DNA from 2 places in the Mesorhizobium sp. M0018 genome. Region 2 is predicted to be linked to the other one. Evidence: predicted binding sites of a transcription regulator. Region 2 holds the regulator's gene; the other holds the start of a gene.
What was found. Region 2 encodes HrcA, which represses chaperone genes, less so after heat shock. Its sites were predicted from a motif close to GTTAGCACTCNCNNNNNGNGAGTGCTAAC; they were not measured.
Positions count from the first base shown of each region.

Region 1: groES (co-chaperone GroES) is a predicted target of HrcA. The motif match lies at 2,057-2,085, and genes of this name have one in related genera.

Region 1 is NZ_JAMYVL010000015.1:73,477-80,529, reverse strand. It holds gene groL (chaperonin GroEL) at 1-1,636, opposite strand, end outside; gene groES (co-chaperone GroES) at 1,699-1,995, opposite strand; gene NKJ81_RS21070 (bifunctional helix-turn-helix transcriptional regulator/GNAT family N-acetyltransferase) at 2,213-3,148, shown strand; gene NKJ81_RS21065 (BBE domain-containing protein) at 3,189-3,434, opposite strand; gene NKJ81_RS21060 (hypothetical protein) at 3,403-3,834, opposite strand; gene NKJ81_RS21055 (MarR family winged helix-turn-helix transcriptional regulator) at 3,970-4,449, shown strand; gene NKJ81_RS21050 (HlyD family secretion protein) at 4,446-5,624, shown strand; gene NKJ81_RS21045 (DHA2 family efflux MFS transporter permease subunit) at 5,929-7,053, shown strand, end outside.
Region 2 is NZ_JAMYVL010000003.1:29,293-36,345, forward strand. It holds gene hemW (radical SAM family heme chaperone HemW) at 1-535, opposite strand, end outside; gene rdgB (RdgB/HAM1 family non-canonical purine NTP pyrophosphatase) at 532-1,179, opposite strand; gene NKJ81_RS04670 (VOC family protein) at 1,194-1,604, opposite strand; gene rph (ribonuclease PH) at 1,638-2,354, opposite strand; gene hrcA (heat-inducible transcriptional repressor HrcA) at 2,500-3,612, shown strand; gene NKJ81_RS04685 (hypothetical protein) at 3,649-3,846, shown strand; gene NKJ81_RS04690 (PQQ-dependent sugar dehydrogenase) at 3,947-5,302, shown strand; gene NKJ81_RS04695 (LysE family translocator) at 5,390-6,007, shown strand; gene cysK (cysteine synthase A) at 6,173-7,053, shown strand, end outside.

The sequences.
Region 1 (7,053 bases), on a different contig from region 2:
TGCCGCCCATGCCGCCGCCGCCCATGCCGCCAGGCATGCCGCCGCCAGCCGACTCCTTCTTCGGAGCCTCCGCGATCATGGCTTCGGTGGTGACCAGCAGGCCGGCGACCGAGGCCGCGTCCTGCAGAGCCGTGCGCACAACCTTGACCGGATCGACGATACCCATGGCGATCATGTCGCCATATTCGCCGGTCTGGGCGTTGTAGCCGAAGGTTGCCCCCTTGTTCTCAAGGATCTTGCCGGCAACGATCGATGCTTCCGCACCGGCGTTGGCCGCGATCTGGCGGGCCGGAGCCTGCAGCGCGCGGCGCACGATGTTGATGCCGGCGGCCTGGTCGGAGTTGGCGCCGGTTGCCTTGATGCTCAGCGAAGCGCGCAGCAGTGCGACGCCGCCGCCGGGAACGATGCCTTCTTCGACGGCCGCGCGGGTCGCGTTGAGGGCGTCATCGACGCGGTCCTTCTTTTCCTTGACTTCCACTTCGGTCGCACCGCCGACGCGGATGACGGCAACGCCGCCCGCCAGCTTGGCGAGACGTTCCTGCAGCTTCTCCTTGTCGTAGTCCGAGGTGGTCTCCTCGATCTGCTGCTTGATCTGGGCGACGCGGCCCTGGATTTCGGCCTTCTTGCCGGCGCCGTCGACGATGGTGGTGTTCTCCTTGGAGATCGACACCTTCTTGGCGCGGCCGAGCATGTTCAGGCCGACATTCTCGAGCTTGATGCCGAGGTCTTCGGAAATGACCTGGCCACCGGTGAGGATGGCGATGTCTTCCAGCATGGCCTTGCGGCGATCACCAAAGCCCGGCGCCTTGACGGCGGCGATTTTCAGGCCACCGCGCAGCTTGTTGACGACCAGCGTGGCCAGGGCCTCGCCTTCGACATCTTCCGAGATGATGACCAGCGGCTTCGAGGTCTGCACGACGGCCTCGAGGATCGGCAGCATGGCCTGCAGATTGGAGAGCTTCTTCTCGTGGAGAAGAATGTAGGCGTCTTCCAGATCCGCAACCATCTTCTCGGCGTTGGTGACGAAGTAGGGCGAGAGATAGCCGCGGTCGAACTGCATGCCTTCAACGACTTCAAGCTCGGTCTCGGCGGTCTTTGCTTCCTCGACGGTGATGACGCCCTCATTGCCGACCTTCTGCATCGCTTCCGCGATCATCGAGCCGACCGACACGTCGCCATTGCCGGCGATGGTGCCGACCTGGGCAACCTCTTCCGAGGTCTTGATCTTCTTGGCGTTCTTAATCAGCGTCGCGACGACGTCGGCGACGGCGAGGTCGATGCCGCGCTTGAGGTCCATCGGGTTCATGCCGGCGGCAACCGACTTGTGGCCTTCCTGGACGATCGACTGTGCCAGAACGGTCGCGGTGGTGGTGCCGTCGCCGGCGATGTCGTTGGTCTTCGAAGCAACTTCGCGGACCATCTGCGCGCCCATGTTTTCGAACTTGTCCTCAAGCTCGATTTCCTTGGCGACGGTGACGCCGTCCTTGGTGATGCGCGGTGCGCCGAACGACTTGTCGATGACGACGTTGCGGCCCTTAGGGCCGAGCGTGACCTTCACCGCGTCGGCGAGGATGTTGACGCCGCGCAGCATGCGCTCACGAGCGTCGCGGGAGAATTTTACGTCTTTGGCAGCCATTTTTAGCTCCTGGCAGGGGCTTGGATTGAGCCCGAAGATTTAAATGAGGGTGAGGCCGATATTCAGCCGATGATGCCCATGATGTCGGATTCCTTCATGATCAGAAGGTCTTCGCCATTGAGCTTGACTTCGGTGCCCGACCACTTGCCGAACAGGATGCGGTCGCCGGCCTTGACGTCCAGCGGGACGAGCTTGCCGGCTTCGTCGCGGGCGCCGGAACCGACGGCGATGATCTCGCCTTCCTGCGGCTTTTCCTTAGCCGTATCGGGGATGATGATCCCGCCCGCGGTCTTGGATTCGGATTCGACCCGACGAACGACCACGCGGTCATGAAGCGGGCGGAACTTCGACTTTGCCATTTTTTATTCCTCGATGAGAATGGTGAGAACAGTTCCTCCGTCCGGCGGCGCCGGACATGTGGTTAGCACTCATCTTGGGGGAGTGCTAACGTGGCGCTGAAATAGGCTGGCAACTCGCGCGAGTCAAGGCGCCCGGTGAGCATCATCAGGACAATTGCTTCAAACGGATACTTGACTAAGTCAACTAAATCGCTGATCTTGCCGGGAAGAGGATGCCATGACCATTCATCATCACCCAGGCAAGGAGCGGATCGACGCGGTGCGGGCCTTCAACCGCTTCTACACCCGCCAGATCGGGCTGCTCGACGAAGGGCTGCTGAAAAGCACCTTCTCGCTGACCGAGGCGCGAGTGCTCTATGAGCTGGCGCATCGCGATGGCCTGACCGCCACCGACCTTGGGCGCGATCTCGGCCTCGATGCCGGTTATCTCAGCCGGCTGCTGAAGAAGTTCGAGGAGCGTGATCTGGTCGAGCGCGCCACGATCGAGGCGGATGCACGGCGTTCGACGATCGCGCTGACCAAGGCCGGGCGGCAGGCCTTCGCGCCGCTGAACCAGGGTTCGCACGACCAGGTCGCGGCATTGCTCGACCGGCTTCCAGTTCCCGAACAGGATAGGCTGGTCAAGGCCATGCAGACGGTACAGCGTCTGCTGGGCGGAAGCGCCGAGCCCAAAATTCCCTATATGCTGCGGCCTCTGCAAGTCGGCGACATCGGCTGGATTATCCATCGCCAGGGCCTGCTCTACGCGCAGGAATATGGCTGGGACGAAACCTATGAGGCGCTGGTCGCCGAAATCCTCGGCGCATTCGTCAAATCCTTCGATCCGAAATGGGAACGCAGCTGGATCGCCGAGAGGCAAGGCGAGGTCGTCGGCTCGGTCTTCGTCGTGCGCCAGTCGGACGCGGTGGCGAAGTTGCGCCTGCTCTATGTCGAGCCGTCGGCGCGCGGCCTCGGCATCGGCAAGCGGCTCGTCGAGGAATGTATCGGCTTTTGCCGCGCCACGGGTTACACGACACTGACGCTGTGGACCAACGACGTGCTCGCCGCCGCCCGCCACATCTATGAGGCTGCGGGCTTTAAATTGACCAACGAGGAGCGCCACCATTCCTTCGGCAAGGATCTGGTCGGCCAGAACTGGAATTTGGAGCTGTAGCAGCGCCGCAGAATTTCGAGCATCGGCCTGGGGCGGTCGCTCAGGTCGCAGGCTTAATGTTTTGGTTCAAGCGAAAGAAATTGGTGGGATCATACTTGTTCTTTAGTGCGGCCAACCTCGGATAATTCTCGCCGTAAGCCGCCAGAACCCGATCAGTGCCTTCTTCGCCGAGATTATTCGCATAGACGCCGCCGGTCGAGAACGGTCTCATTGCATCCCACAGGTCGCGCGCCCATCGGATGTGCGTTTCGTCGTCAGACGGGTAGTCCCAGATCGTAAAGCGCATCCCGATTGGCGTAGGGCGTTCCGTCCATCGGTACTCGCGAGATGGCGCCGCCAACCTGCTGCAGGACCAGAAGCGATTCGCTGGGTGCAGTCATGTAAGCCGCAAGCATGGTATCGATCGCCTGATCTGTGATTTCGCGCATGAACTGCGCCTTCCAGTAGTAGCGCCGCCCGCGCGGAAAGAGGCTGTCCCCGGCCGATTGGATTTGAAGATAGGGGACAGGAGCAATCCGGCGCTCAACTGGCGTGCCATACTCTCTCAGAGGTTGAATGATTTGCTGGCCTTCGTCGAGTGGGCCGATGTAGCACGCCGATATGCTGAAGAAGCGTTCGCCCGAGGGCGCCGTCACAAGTGCTGCATCCAGGCTCAGCTCATCCGGGGCGCCGCTCGAGAACCGCATCGCTTCGCGTCACAAGCGCCCGGCGTAATAAATTGCTAACCACGATCGCCCTGCACCGACTGCCATGCACACTCGCCGGCTTCTGGCACAATCCGGCTCCTTGAATTATAAGCACGCTTATTATATATGTCGCTCATGGTTTCCGACGGCATCGACAGATTGGGCTTTTTGATCCACGACGTGCAGCGCCTGATGCGCAAGCGCTTCGAAGCGCGCGCCAGTGGTTTCGGCCTTTCTTCGGCGCAGTGGCGGCTTCTGGTCCGCGTCGCCAAGGAGGCGGGTGTCGCGCAGGCGCGGCTTGCCGAGCTTCTCGAAATCGAGCCGATCAGCGTCTCGCGTCTTGTCGATCGCATGGAGGAGGGCGGCTGGATAGAGCGTCGTCCCGACGCAACCGACAGGCGAGTGCGCATGATTTTCCCGACCGCCAAGGCAAACGCGGCCTACACCCACGTCAAGAGCCTTGCCGGCGAGGTCTATGAGGAATCGCTCGTTGGCGTTTCGCCGGAAGATCGCCGCGTCCTAGTCAGGGCTCTGGAGACAATGGTGCAGAATCTTGCAGATGGTGAGGCGCCGCCCTCGGAAAAAGTGAAGAATACGGAAGGCGCAGCAGCATGAACGCGGTAGCCAAACTAGATGAGAATGCGGCCAAGCTGGAGATGGAAGCTCCCGCGAAGCCGGCGGCAGCTCCGGTAACGGTCGCTCCGCAGATAGCTCCGGCGCCGGTGGCGCCGAAGCAGAAGCGCCGTGCCGGCCGCTTCCTTTTGATGTTTGTGCTGCCCGCTGCGTTGATCGCCGGCGGCAGCTATGTCTGGGTGACCGGCGGCCGCTATCAGGAGACCGAGAACGCCAATCTGCAGCAGGCCAAGGTGTCGATAGCCGCCGATACGGCGGGCCGCATCGTTCAGGTCGACATTTTCGACAACCAGTCTGTCAAGCAGGGCGACGTGTTGTTCGCTATCGATCCCGAGCCCTACCGGATCGCATTGGCCCAGGCCGACGCGGCGGTGGCCGGCGCACGGCTCAATGTCGAGCAGTTGCGTGCGGCCTACAGCCAGGCGCTGGCGCAGGAGAAGTCCGACGAAAGCCAGGTCCAGTACGCGCAGTCGCAATATGACCGCGCCGCCGACCTTGCCCAGAAGGGCATCAACGCCAAGTCGTCTCTGGACGAAGCCAAGAACGACCTCGACAAGGCGAAGCAGCAGCTGGCCGTGGCCCAGCAAGGGATCGTCAGCGCCAAGGCGGCACTTGGCGGCAATCCCGACATCGAGACCGACAAGCATCCAACGGTAATGGCGGCGCTCGCCGCACGCGACAAGGCGGCCTACGATCTGGTCCAGACCACGGTCAAGGCACCCGCCGACGGCATCATCAGCCAGGCCGCTTCGTTCAAGGTCGGCCAGTATGTCGGTTCGGGCACGCCGCTGTTTTCGCTGGTCGAGACCGGCGACACCTGGGTCGACGCCAATTTCAAGGAAACCCAGCTCACCAACATGAAACCCGGCCAGAAGGCCGAAATCATGGTCGATACTTATCCGGGCAAGACGTTCGAAGCCACCGTCAAGGCGATCGGCGCCGGCACCGGCGCCGAGTTCTCGCTGCTGCCCGCGCAGAACGCTACCGGCAACTGGGTCAAGGTCACGCAGCGCATTCCGGTCCGCCTGGAATTGACCGATGCCGACGCCAAGGCGGCGCTGCGCACCGGCATGAGCGCGACCGTCACGGTGGACACCGGCGTTTCCCGCGGGCTGCCGAGCATTTTCCGCCGCGCCACGGCAGGCGAGGCCAGGTAAAGAGGCCTGGTAGCGGCCGCATAGCAAACAGCGAGATGGATGCAGGATTGGTCCGAGGGAGGCGCAGGAAAAGTTGAATGCGTAGACGGGCTGCGCTGTAGCCTGCCTGAGCAGACAACGTCGCGCAGGATCTTCGGTCCTCAGGTTTCCGGGCGGCAGGCGCCCGCTTTGTCGAGACGCTCAGTCGATGTAACCCCCACATCGATGCTCGCGTCCCACCGCGATGAGGGTCTCTCTACAGCGGGGCCTCGCCGTCCGGAAACCTAATGTACACGTTTTTGTTACCTGCTGGAAGTTTTACGTCATGAGCAGCCCAGAACCCTTTCGCGAAGTACCGCACCGCGGCCTGATCACAGTTGCGCTCATGCTTGCGACGATCATGCAAGCGCTCGACACGACGATCGCCAACGTTGCGCTGCCGACCATGACCGGCGATCTCGGCGCCTCCCCCGACAACATCAACTGGGTGTTGACCTCCTACATCGTTGCCGCGGCGATCATGACGCCGGTGACCGGTTGGCTGGCCGACCGCTTCGGTCGCAAGGAGCTGTTCCTGACGGCCGTGGTCGGTTTCACCGTCTTTTCAATGCTGTGCGGCATCGCCTGGAGCCCTGAGACCATCGTTTTGTTCCGGCTCATGCAAGGCGTGTTCGGTGCGGCCATCGTGCCGCTGTCGCAGACCTTCCTGCTCGACATCAACCCCAGGGAACGCCACGGCCAGGCCATGGCCATCTGGGGCGCCGGCATCATGCTGGGACCGATCCTTGGCCCGACGCTGGGTGGCTGGCTGACCGAGAATTTCAACTGGCGCTGGGTGTTCTTCATCAACCTGCCGGTCGGCATCATCGCCTTCCTTGGCATGGCGGCATATCTTCCCAGCGTCGCCCGGCGGGTGCGCAGCTTCGATTTCTTCGGCTTCACCATGCTCTCGCTCGGTGTCGGCGCGCTGCAGCTGATGCTCGATCGCGGCGGCGAGGTCGACTGGTTTTCCTCGATCGAGATATGGATCGAGCTTGGTCTTTCCATCACCGGTTTCTGGGTATTCACCATCCACACGTTGACGGCGGAGCACCCCTTTATCGACCCGAAGATCTTCCTCGATCGCAATTTCGTCACCGGGCTCGCGTTCATCTTTGTCATGGGCGTGCTCATCCTGGCGAGCATGTCGCTGCTGCCGCCAATGCTGTCGACCATCTTCGGTTATCCGACCCTCACCATAGGCATCGTCTTGGGCCCGCGCGGTGTCGGCACGATGATCGCGATGCTGTTCGTCGGGCGGATCATGCACAGGATCGATGCCAGGATCCTCGTCGTCATCGGCTTCCTGCTGACCGCGCAATCGCTCTACACGATGTCGAGCTTTTCGCCGCAGATGGACAACTGGCTTATCCTCAGTTCCGGCGTCATCCAGGGCCTTGGAATGGGAATG
Region 2 (7,053 bases):
ACGCTTCCGGCGTCTGACCGGGCCGCGCGTAGATCAGGTCGAACGACAGCCGTGGGAATATCTCGCGCGCCAGGCCGATCGCATGCAGGGCCTCATCGACATTGTGCAAACGGCCGAGGAAGCGCAGATCCTTGTCGTGCAGCGCCTGCACGCCAAGCGATACCCGGTTGACGCCGGCCGCGCGATAGCCGCGAAAGCGCTCGGCCTCGACGGAGGAGGGATTGGCCTCCAGTGTCACCTCGATGCCATCAGGCACCGTCCAGTTCTTCGCCACTGCATCCAGCACCGCCGCCACGGTCTGCGGTTTCATCAGCGATGGCGTGCCGCCGCCAAGAAAGATACTGGTCACCTCGCGCGGCCCGGTGCGGCCGCGCATCGTCGCCAGCTCGGCCTCGAAGGCGCGGGCAAAACGCTCCTGGTCGACCGGCTGGTGGCGGACATGGCTGTTGAAGTCGCAATACGGGCATTTGGCCGCGCAGAATGGCCAGTGGACGTAGACGCCGAAACCAGGCCTGCGGTCGAGCAGCATGGTCATACGGCGGCCAATCGGGCTTGCGCGAATTTCTGGAAGGCGCGGGCACGGTGCGACAATGCGGTTGGCTGGCCGGGCTTCCAGCCATGCTTGTCCTTCGCGCTCATCTCGCCGAAGGTCTTCTCGAACCCATCGGGCAAGAACACCGGATCGTAGCCGAAGCCGAGCTCGCCGCGCGGCGGCCATACCAGCGTGCCCTCGACCTCACCGCGAAAATATTCCGCCTGGCCATCGGGGAAGGCCAGGCAGATGACCGCGACAAAGTGGCCCTTGCGCTGGGCAGGCGTGATCGCGCCAACTTCTTGCAAGGCCACTTCCGTGCGCTGCATGGCCATGCCGAAGTCGCGGGAGCCGTCCGGCGTCTCAGCCCAGTTGGCGGTGTAGACGCCGGGTGCGCCGTCGAGCGCATCGACACACAGGCCGGAATCGTCCGACAGCGCCGGCAATCCAGTGGCCTTGGCGGCGGCCAAGGCTTTTATGAGGGCGTTCTCCTCGAAAGTGGTGCCGGTCTCGTCCGGTTCCGGCAGGCCGTATTCCTTTGCGGACTTCGCTTCAATGCCGAATGGCGCCATCAGATCGGCGAATTCTCGCAATTTGCCGGCGTTGTGGCTTGCGACGATGATCTTATGCCCATCAAGCGAATGAATAGTTGGCGAATGCATCAGATGCCCCAAATTCGTGGCTCGGCGAATTCGATCGAATTGCCGGAGGGATCGCGAATATAGATCGAGCGGCCGCCTTGCGGCCACTCGAACTCGCTTTCGATGGCGATTTTCTTCGCCTCAAGATGCGCTTTCCAGCGTGGGATTTCATCCGCGCTTGCGGCGAAGCAAAGATGGCCCTGGCCGACCGCGCCATGCGGCGGCACGGGCAGCTTGGCGTCGGCCCGCGGCGGCACTTTGGTGGCCTCGGCATTGAAGATAAGCAGCACGCCGTCGCCGCAGCGGAAGAAGAGATGCCTGCCATCGACCTTACCGAGCAGATCGAGCCCGAGCACGCCCGAATAGAACCGTTCCGCGGCAGCAAGGTCGGTCACGTAGAGTGCTGATTCCAGGATTGCGGAAGGAGTCACAGGATCGCCAATCTCATCAATATTGGACCGCAGCTAAGCCACCGCCATTTGCTGCAAGCTGACCAGGCGCTGAATGCCTTTCTTGGCGAGCCCCATCAGCGCCGCGAACTGCTCTTCCGAGAACGGCTCGCCCTCGGCCGTGCCTTGGATCTCGACGATGCCGCCCTTGCCGGTCATGACGAAATTGGCGTCGGTGCCGGCCGAGGAATCCTCGATGTAGTCGAGGTCGATGACCGGCTGGCCATCATGGATTCCGCAGGAGATTGCCGCAACGTGATCCTTCAGCACCTTGCTCAGGCTCGCCATCTGGCGGGCTTCCATCCAGCGCAGGCAGTCGTAGAGCGCCACCCAGCCGCCGGTGATCGAAGCGGTGCGCGTGCCGCCGTCGGCCTGGATCACGTCGCAGTCGACGGTGATCTGCTGCTCGCCGAGCGCCTGCAGATTGACCACGGCGCGCAGGGAGCGGCCGATCAGCCGCTGGATTTCCAGCGTGCGGCCGCCTTGTTTGCCGGACGAAGCCTCGCGGCGCATGCGCTCGCCGGTCGAACGCGGCAGCATGCCGTATTCCGCCGTCACCCAGCCCTTGCCGGAGTTGCGCATCCAGCCCGGCACCTTTTCCTCCAGGCTGGCCGTACACAGCACATGCGTGTCGCCGAACTTCACCAGGCACGAGCCTTCCGCATGCTTGGAGACGCCGCGCTCGAAGGAGATGGGGCGCATTTCGTCGAATTGGCGTTTGGAAGGGCGCATTCAGGCTTCTTTCTTTCTTCGGAATCTTGGCCGGGGAATCTTGGCCGGCTTGTAGCCGCACGGGGCGTGACGCGCAAAGGAAAATGGACCGGTTGCGCCGACACCGCGGAAGTCTATATCTTCGGGGCGGAGGTTTTGGCTCGAAATGACAAAGGCAGTCGATCCCGGTTTGCAGTCGCACGTGCTCCCGTCGCACGCGCTGCAATCGCCCGCGCTTCAATCGCTCGACATGCGTTCGCGCGACATCTTCCGGCGCATCGTCGATTCCTATTTGAGGGATGGCGAGCCGGTCGGTTCGCGCAGCCTGTCGCGCATCCTGCCGTCGTCGCTGTCGCCGGCCACCATCCGCAACGTGATGAGCGACCTTGAGCATCTCGGCCTGATCTATGCGCCGCACATTTCGGCTGGCCGGCTGCCGACCCAGGCAGGCCTGCGCTTCTTCGTCGATGCTTTCATGGAACTTGGTGACCTCTCCGACGAGGAGCGCCGCACCATCGAGGCCCAGGTGCGCGCCTCCGGCTCGGGCGCGACGCTGGAGCATATGCTGACCGAGGCCAGCCAGATGCTGTCCGGCATGTCGCGCGGCGCCGGCCTCGTGCTCGCCGCCAAGAATGAGGCGGCGCTTAAGCACATCGAATTCATCCAGCTCGAGCCGACCAAGGCGCTGGCCGTGCTGGTCTCGCAGAACGGCGACGTCGAAAATCGCGTCATCGATCTGCCCGCCGGCATCACCATCTCGCAATTGCACGAAGCCTCTAACTTCCTCAACGCCCATATCCGCGGTCGCACCCTGGCCGAGGCGCGGGTCGAGATCGCCCGCATCAAGGAAGAGACCAGGGCGGCCCTCGACACGCTGTCGCAGGATCTGGTCGAGAAGGGCCTGGCGGTCTGGGCAGGCGCTGAAAGCGGCGTGCCTGGGCGGCTTATCGTGCGCGGTCGCGCCAATCTCCTGGAAAACGTCACTGCCCAGGCCGACATAGAATTGCTGCGGCATCTGTTTGAGGATCTGGAGACGCAGGATGGGCTGATCCAGCTTCTCGACCTCGCCGAGGCAGGCCCAGGCGTGCGCATATTCATCGGTTCGGAAAACAAGCTGTTTTCGCTGTCTGGCTCCTCGCTGGTGGTGGCACCCTATCGCGACAAGGACGCGCGTGTCGTCGGTGCGCTCGGCGTCATCGGGCCGACGCGGCTGAATTATGCGCGCATAGTACCGATGGTCGACTATACGGCGCAGCTGATTTCGCGCATGCTGAGCTAGGAGCCGCCGCGGGCCTGCCGCAAGGAGGAGAAAAGAATGGCGCTGGAATCGTTCAAGGCCCAGATCAGTCTGCTGCTCGAAGAAATGATCAACCAGCCAGAGGATCAGCACGAGGTACAAGAGCAGTTGCGCGAGAAGCTGCAAGAGATGCGGGCGATGGGTTTACCGCTGCCGGCCGATCTGGTCGCGCTGGAAAAGCGCCTCGACGACGACTTTTACGCCTCTGGCAACTGAACGGGTTCGGCTTCAAATCCTCGTGTGCTGGACGGCCGCTTGGAACGATCAATACCTGATGCCGTTTGCCCCTGTTCGAGGCGAATCCCGGAGGACGTTGATGATCCGATCTGGCGGCTTTGCGGCCTTGGGCGCTGCCCTCCTTGTTGCGACACCGGCAGCCGCCCAGCAGGCGGATCAGAATGTGCTCAAAGGCGAAGCCGCGTTTGGCGATTGGCACGCCGACAGGCCTGGCGTCCGACGCCTGATTGGGCCGCGAGACATGCCGGCAGCCGACCCCGCCCAATCCGCTTCGAACGGCGCCGGCGTGGCGGAACGGCCCGAAAGCGCCAAGCCAGAATTGCCGTCGGGCTTTTCGGCTGAAATGATCGCATCCGGCATCGTCAATCCACGTGTCGTGCGCGTCGCTCCGAATGGCGACCTGTTTGTTGCCAACAGCCATGCCGACCAAATACGCGTCTATCGTCTCGCCGAGGGCAGCGCCAGGCCCATCGAGAAAGCGATCTTCGCCAAGGGGCTCAATTATCCCTACGGCATCGCCTTCTATCCGCCAGGAGACAAACCGCAATGGGTCTATGTCGCGAACAGCGACAGCATCGTCCGGTTCCCCTATCGCGATGGCGACTTGAAGACATCCGGCAAACCAGAAACCATTGTCGCCCAAATCCCGTCGGGTGGTCACACGACCCGCGACATCGCCTTCTCGCAGGACGGCAAAACGCTTTATTTGTCGGTTGGCTCCGCCTCGAACGTCGCCGAGGATATAGGCAAGGAGCCAGATAGCGGCCTCGACGCCTGGGCCAAATCAAAGCCGCTTGGGGCGGCCTGGGGCTCCGAGGACGGCCGTGCCGATGTGCTCGCCTTTGACCCGGATGGGAAAAATCCCCGAACTGTTGCCACCGGCCTGCGCAACTGTACGGGCATGACCGTGCAGCCCGCCACCGGCGCATTGTGGTGCGTCGTCAATGAGCGCGACGAACTCGGCGACAATGTGCCGTTCGAATTTGCAACAGCGGTCAAGGACGGCGGATTCTATGGTTGGCCTTGGTACTACATCGGCAATAACGAGGATCCGCGCCATCAGGGCGAGCGGCCAGACCTCGCCGGCAAGGCCACTGTCCCCGATGTATTGATGCAGGCGCATTCGGCGCCGATGAATATAGCCTTCTACGACGGCAAGAACTTCCCGGCGGATTATCAGGGTGACGCCTTCGTCACCATGCATGGTTCGTGGAACCGTGGCGCCAGGACCGGCTACAAGGTGGTGAGGCTCAAATTCAGGGATGGCAAGCCGACCGGCGAATATGAGGACTTCATGACCGGCTTCGTCATCTCGAACGACGCCGTCTGGGGCCGCCCGGTCGGTGTCGCGATGGCCAAGGACGGCTCGGTGATCGTCACAGAAGACGGTAACGGCACCATCTGGCGCGTTACCTACGAAGACGGCCGTTCCTGAACGGCGGTGTCGCCTGCTGCGCTGGCGCAATCGAATCCGGCCCGAGGGAATTCACCCAACTTCAACATTGTGCGACAAGCGCCAATCATGACACTCACTGGGTTCCTCGCCTATAGTGCTGCCCTCGGCATCGCCGCGGCCATCCCGGGCCCAGGCGTCACCGCGCTTGTTGCGCGTGCGCTGGGTTCCGGCTTCCGCTCGTCGCTGGCCATGTCGTTCGGGCTGATACTCGGGGACCTGACCTATCTCACTGCCGTGGTGCTCGGCCTGGCTTTCGTCGCACAAACTTTCGGCATGGTCTTCCTGGCCATCAAATGGCTGGGCGTCACCTACCTCGCCTTTCTTGGCTGGCGTTTCTGGACGAGCGGCATCACGCCCGAAACGGTAGAGGCGAAGAAAGGCAAGGGCGGCTTGGCATCCAGCTTTGTAGCCGGCCTTGCCGTCACGCTCGGCAATCCGAAGACGATGATCTTCTATCTTGCCATCACCCCGACCATCGTCGATCTGAAGACGATCACGCTGGCCGATTACGGCATCCTCGTCGCGCTCACCATCGTCGTCCTGCTCGTCGTGCTGGTGCCCTATCTGGCGCTGGCGGCCAAGGCGCGCTGGTTCCTGAAGTCGCCGCGGGCGCTGAGGGCACTCAACCGCACCGCCGCCGGCTTCATGGTCGGCGCGGCCGCGGCAATTGCCGCCCGCCAATAGATCTCTTTCGCCAATCCGCCCAAGGATTGCCACGGCTTGCAAGGGCGGGGGTACTCAGCACGAACTTCACTCGGATATTTTTCGATCGACAGCCTATCTTGCGCGGTGGATGGCTCTATCCTATGCCCGCGCGACTCTTGCCGCTTGACCTCTGGGAGGAAATCAATGAACAAGCCCGCCACCCCCACACACGTGCCCGGCCGCGGCCGCATCTACAATTCGATCACCGAGACGATCGGCGACACGCCGCTGGTGCGGCTTGATAAATTCGCCAGGGAGAAGGGTGTCGTCGCCAATCTGCTGGCCAAGCTCGAATTCTTCAACCCGATCGCCTCGGTCAAGGACCGCATCGGCGTGTCGATGATCGAGGCATTGGAGGCTTCGGGCAGGATTACGCCCGGCAAGACCACCCTCATCGAGCCGACCTCGGGCAATACCGGCATCGCACTCGCCTTTGCCGCCGCTGCCAAGGGCTACAAGCTGATCCTGACCATGCCGGAAACCATGTCCGTCGAACGCCGCAAGATGCTGGCTCTGCTCGGTGCCGAACTGGTGCTGACCGAAGGGCCGAAAGGCATGAAGGGCGCCATCGCCAAGGCCGACGAGCTGGCGGCAACGCTGCCCGACGCTGTCATTCCGCAGCAATTCGAAAACCCGGCCAATCCGGAAATCCATCGCCGCACCACCGCCGAGGAAATCTGGAACGACACCCATGGCGAAGTCGATATCTTCGTTGCCGGCATCGGGACCGGCGGCACCATCACCGGCGTCGGCCAGGTGCTGAAGAAGCGTAAGCCCTCGGTGCATGTCGTCGCCGTCGAACCGGAAGCCTCGCCGGTGCTGTCGGGCGGCCAGCCAGGCCCGCACAAGATCCAGGGCATTGGCGCCGGCTTCGCGCCAAAAATCCTCGACACGACGATCTATGACGAGATCGTCAAGGTCTCGAACGAGGATTCGGTTGCTAATGCACGGCTCGTCGCTCGGCTCGAAGGTGTGCCGGTCGGCATCTCGTCGGGGGCCGCCCTGCAAGCGGCGATCGTCGTCGG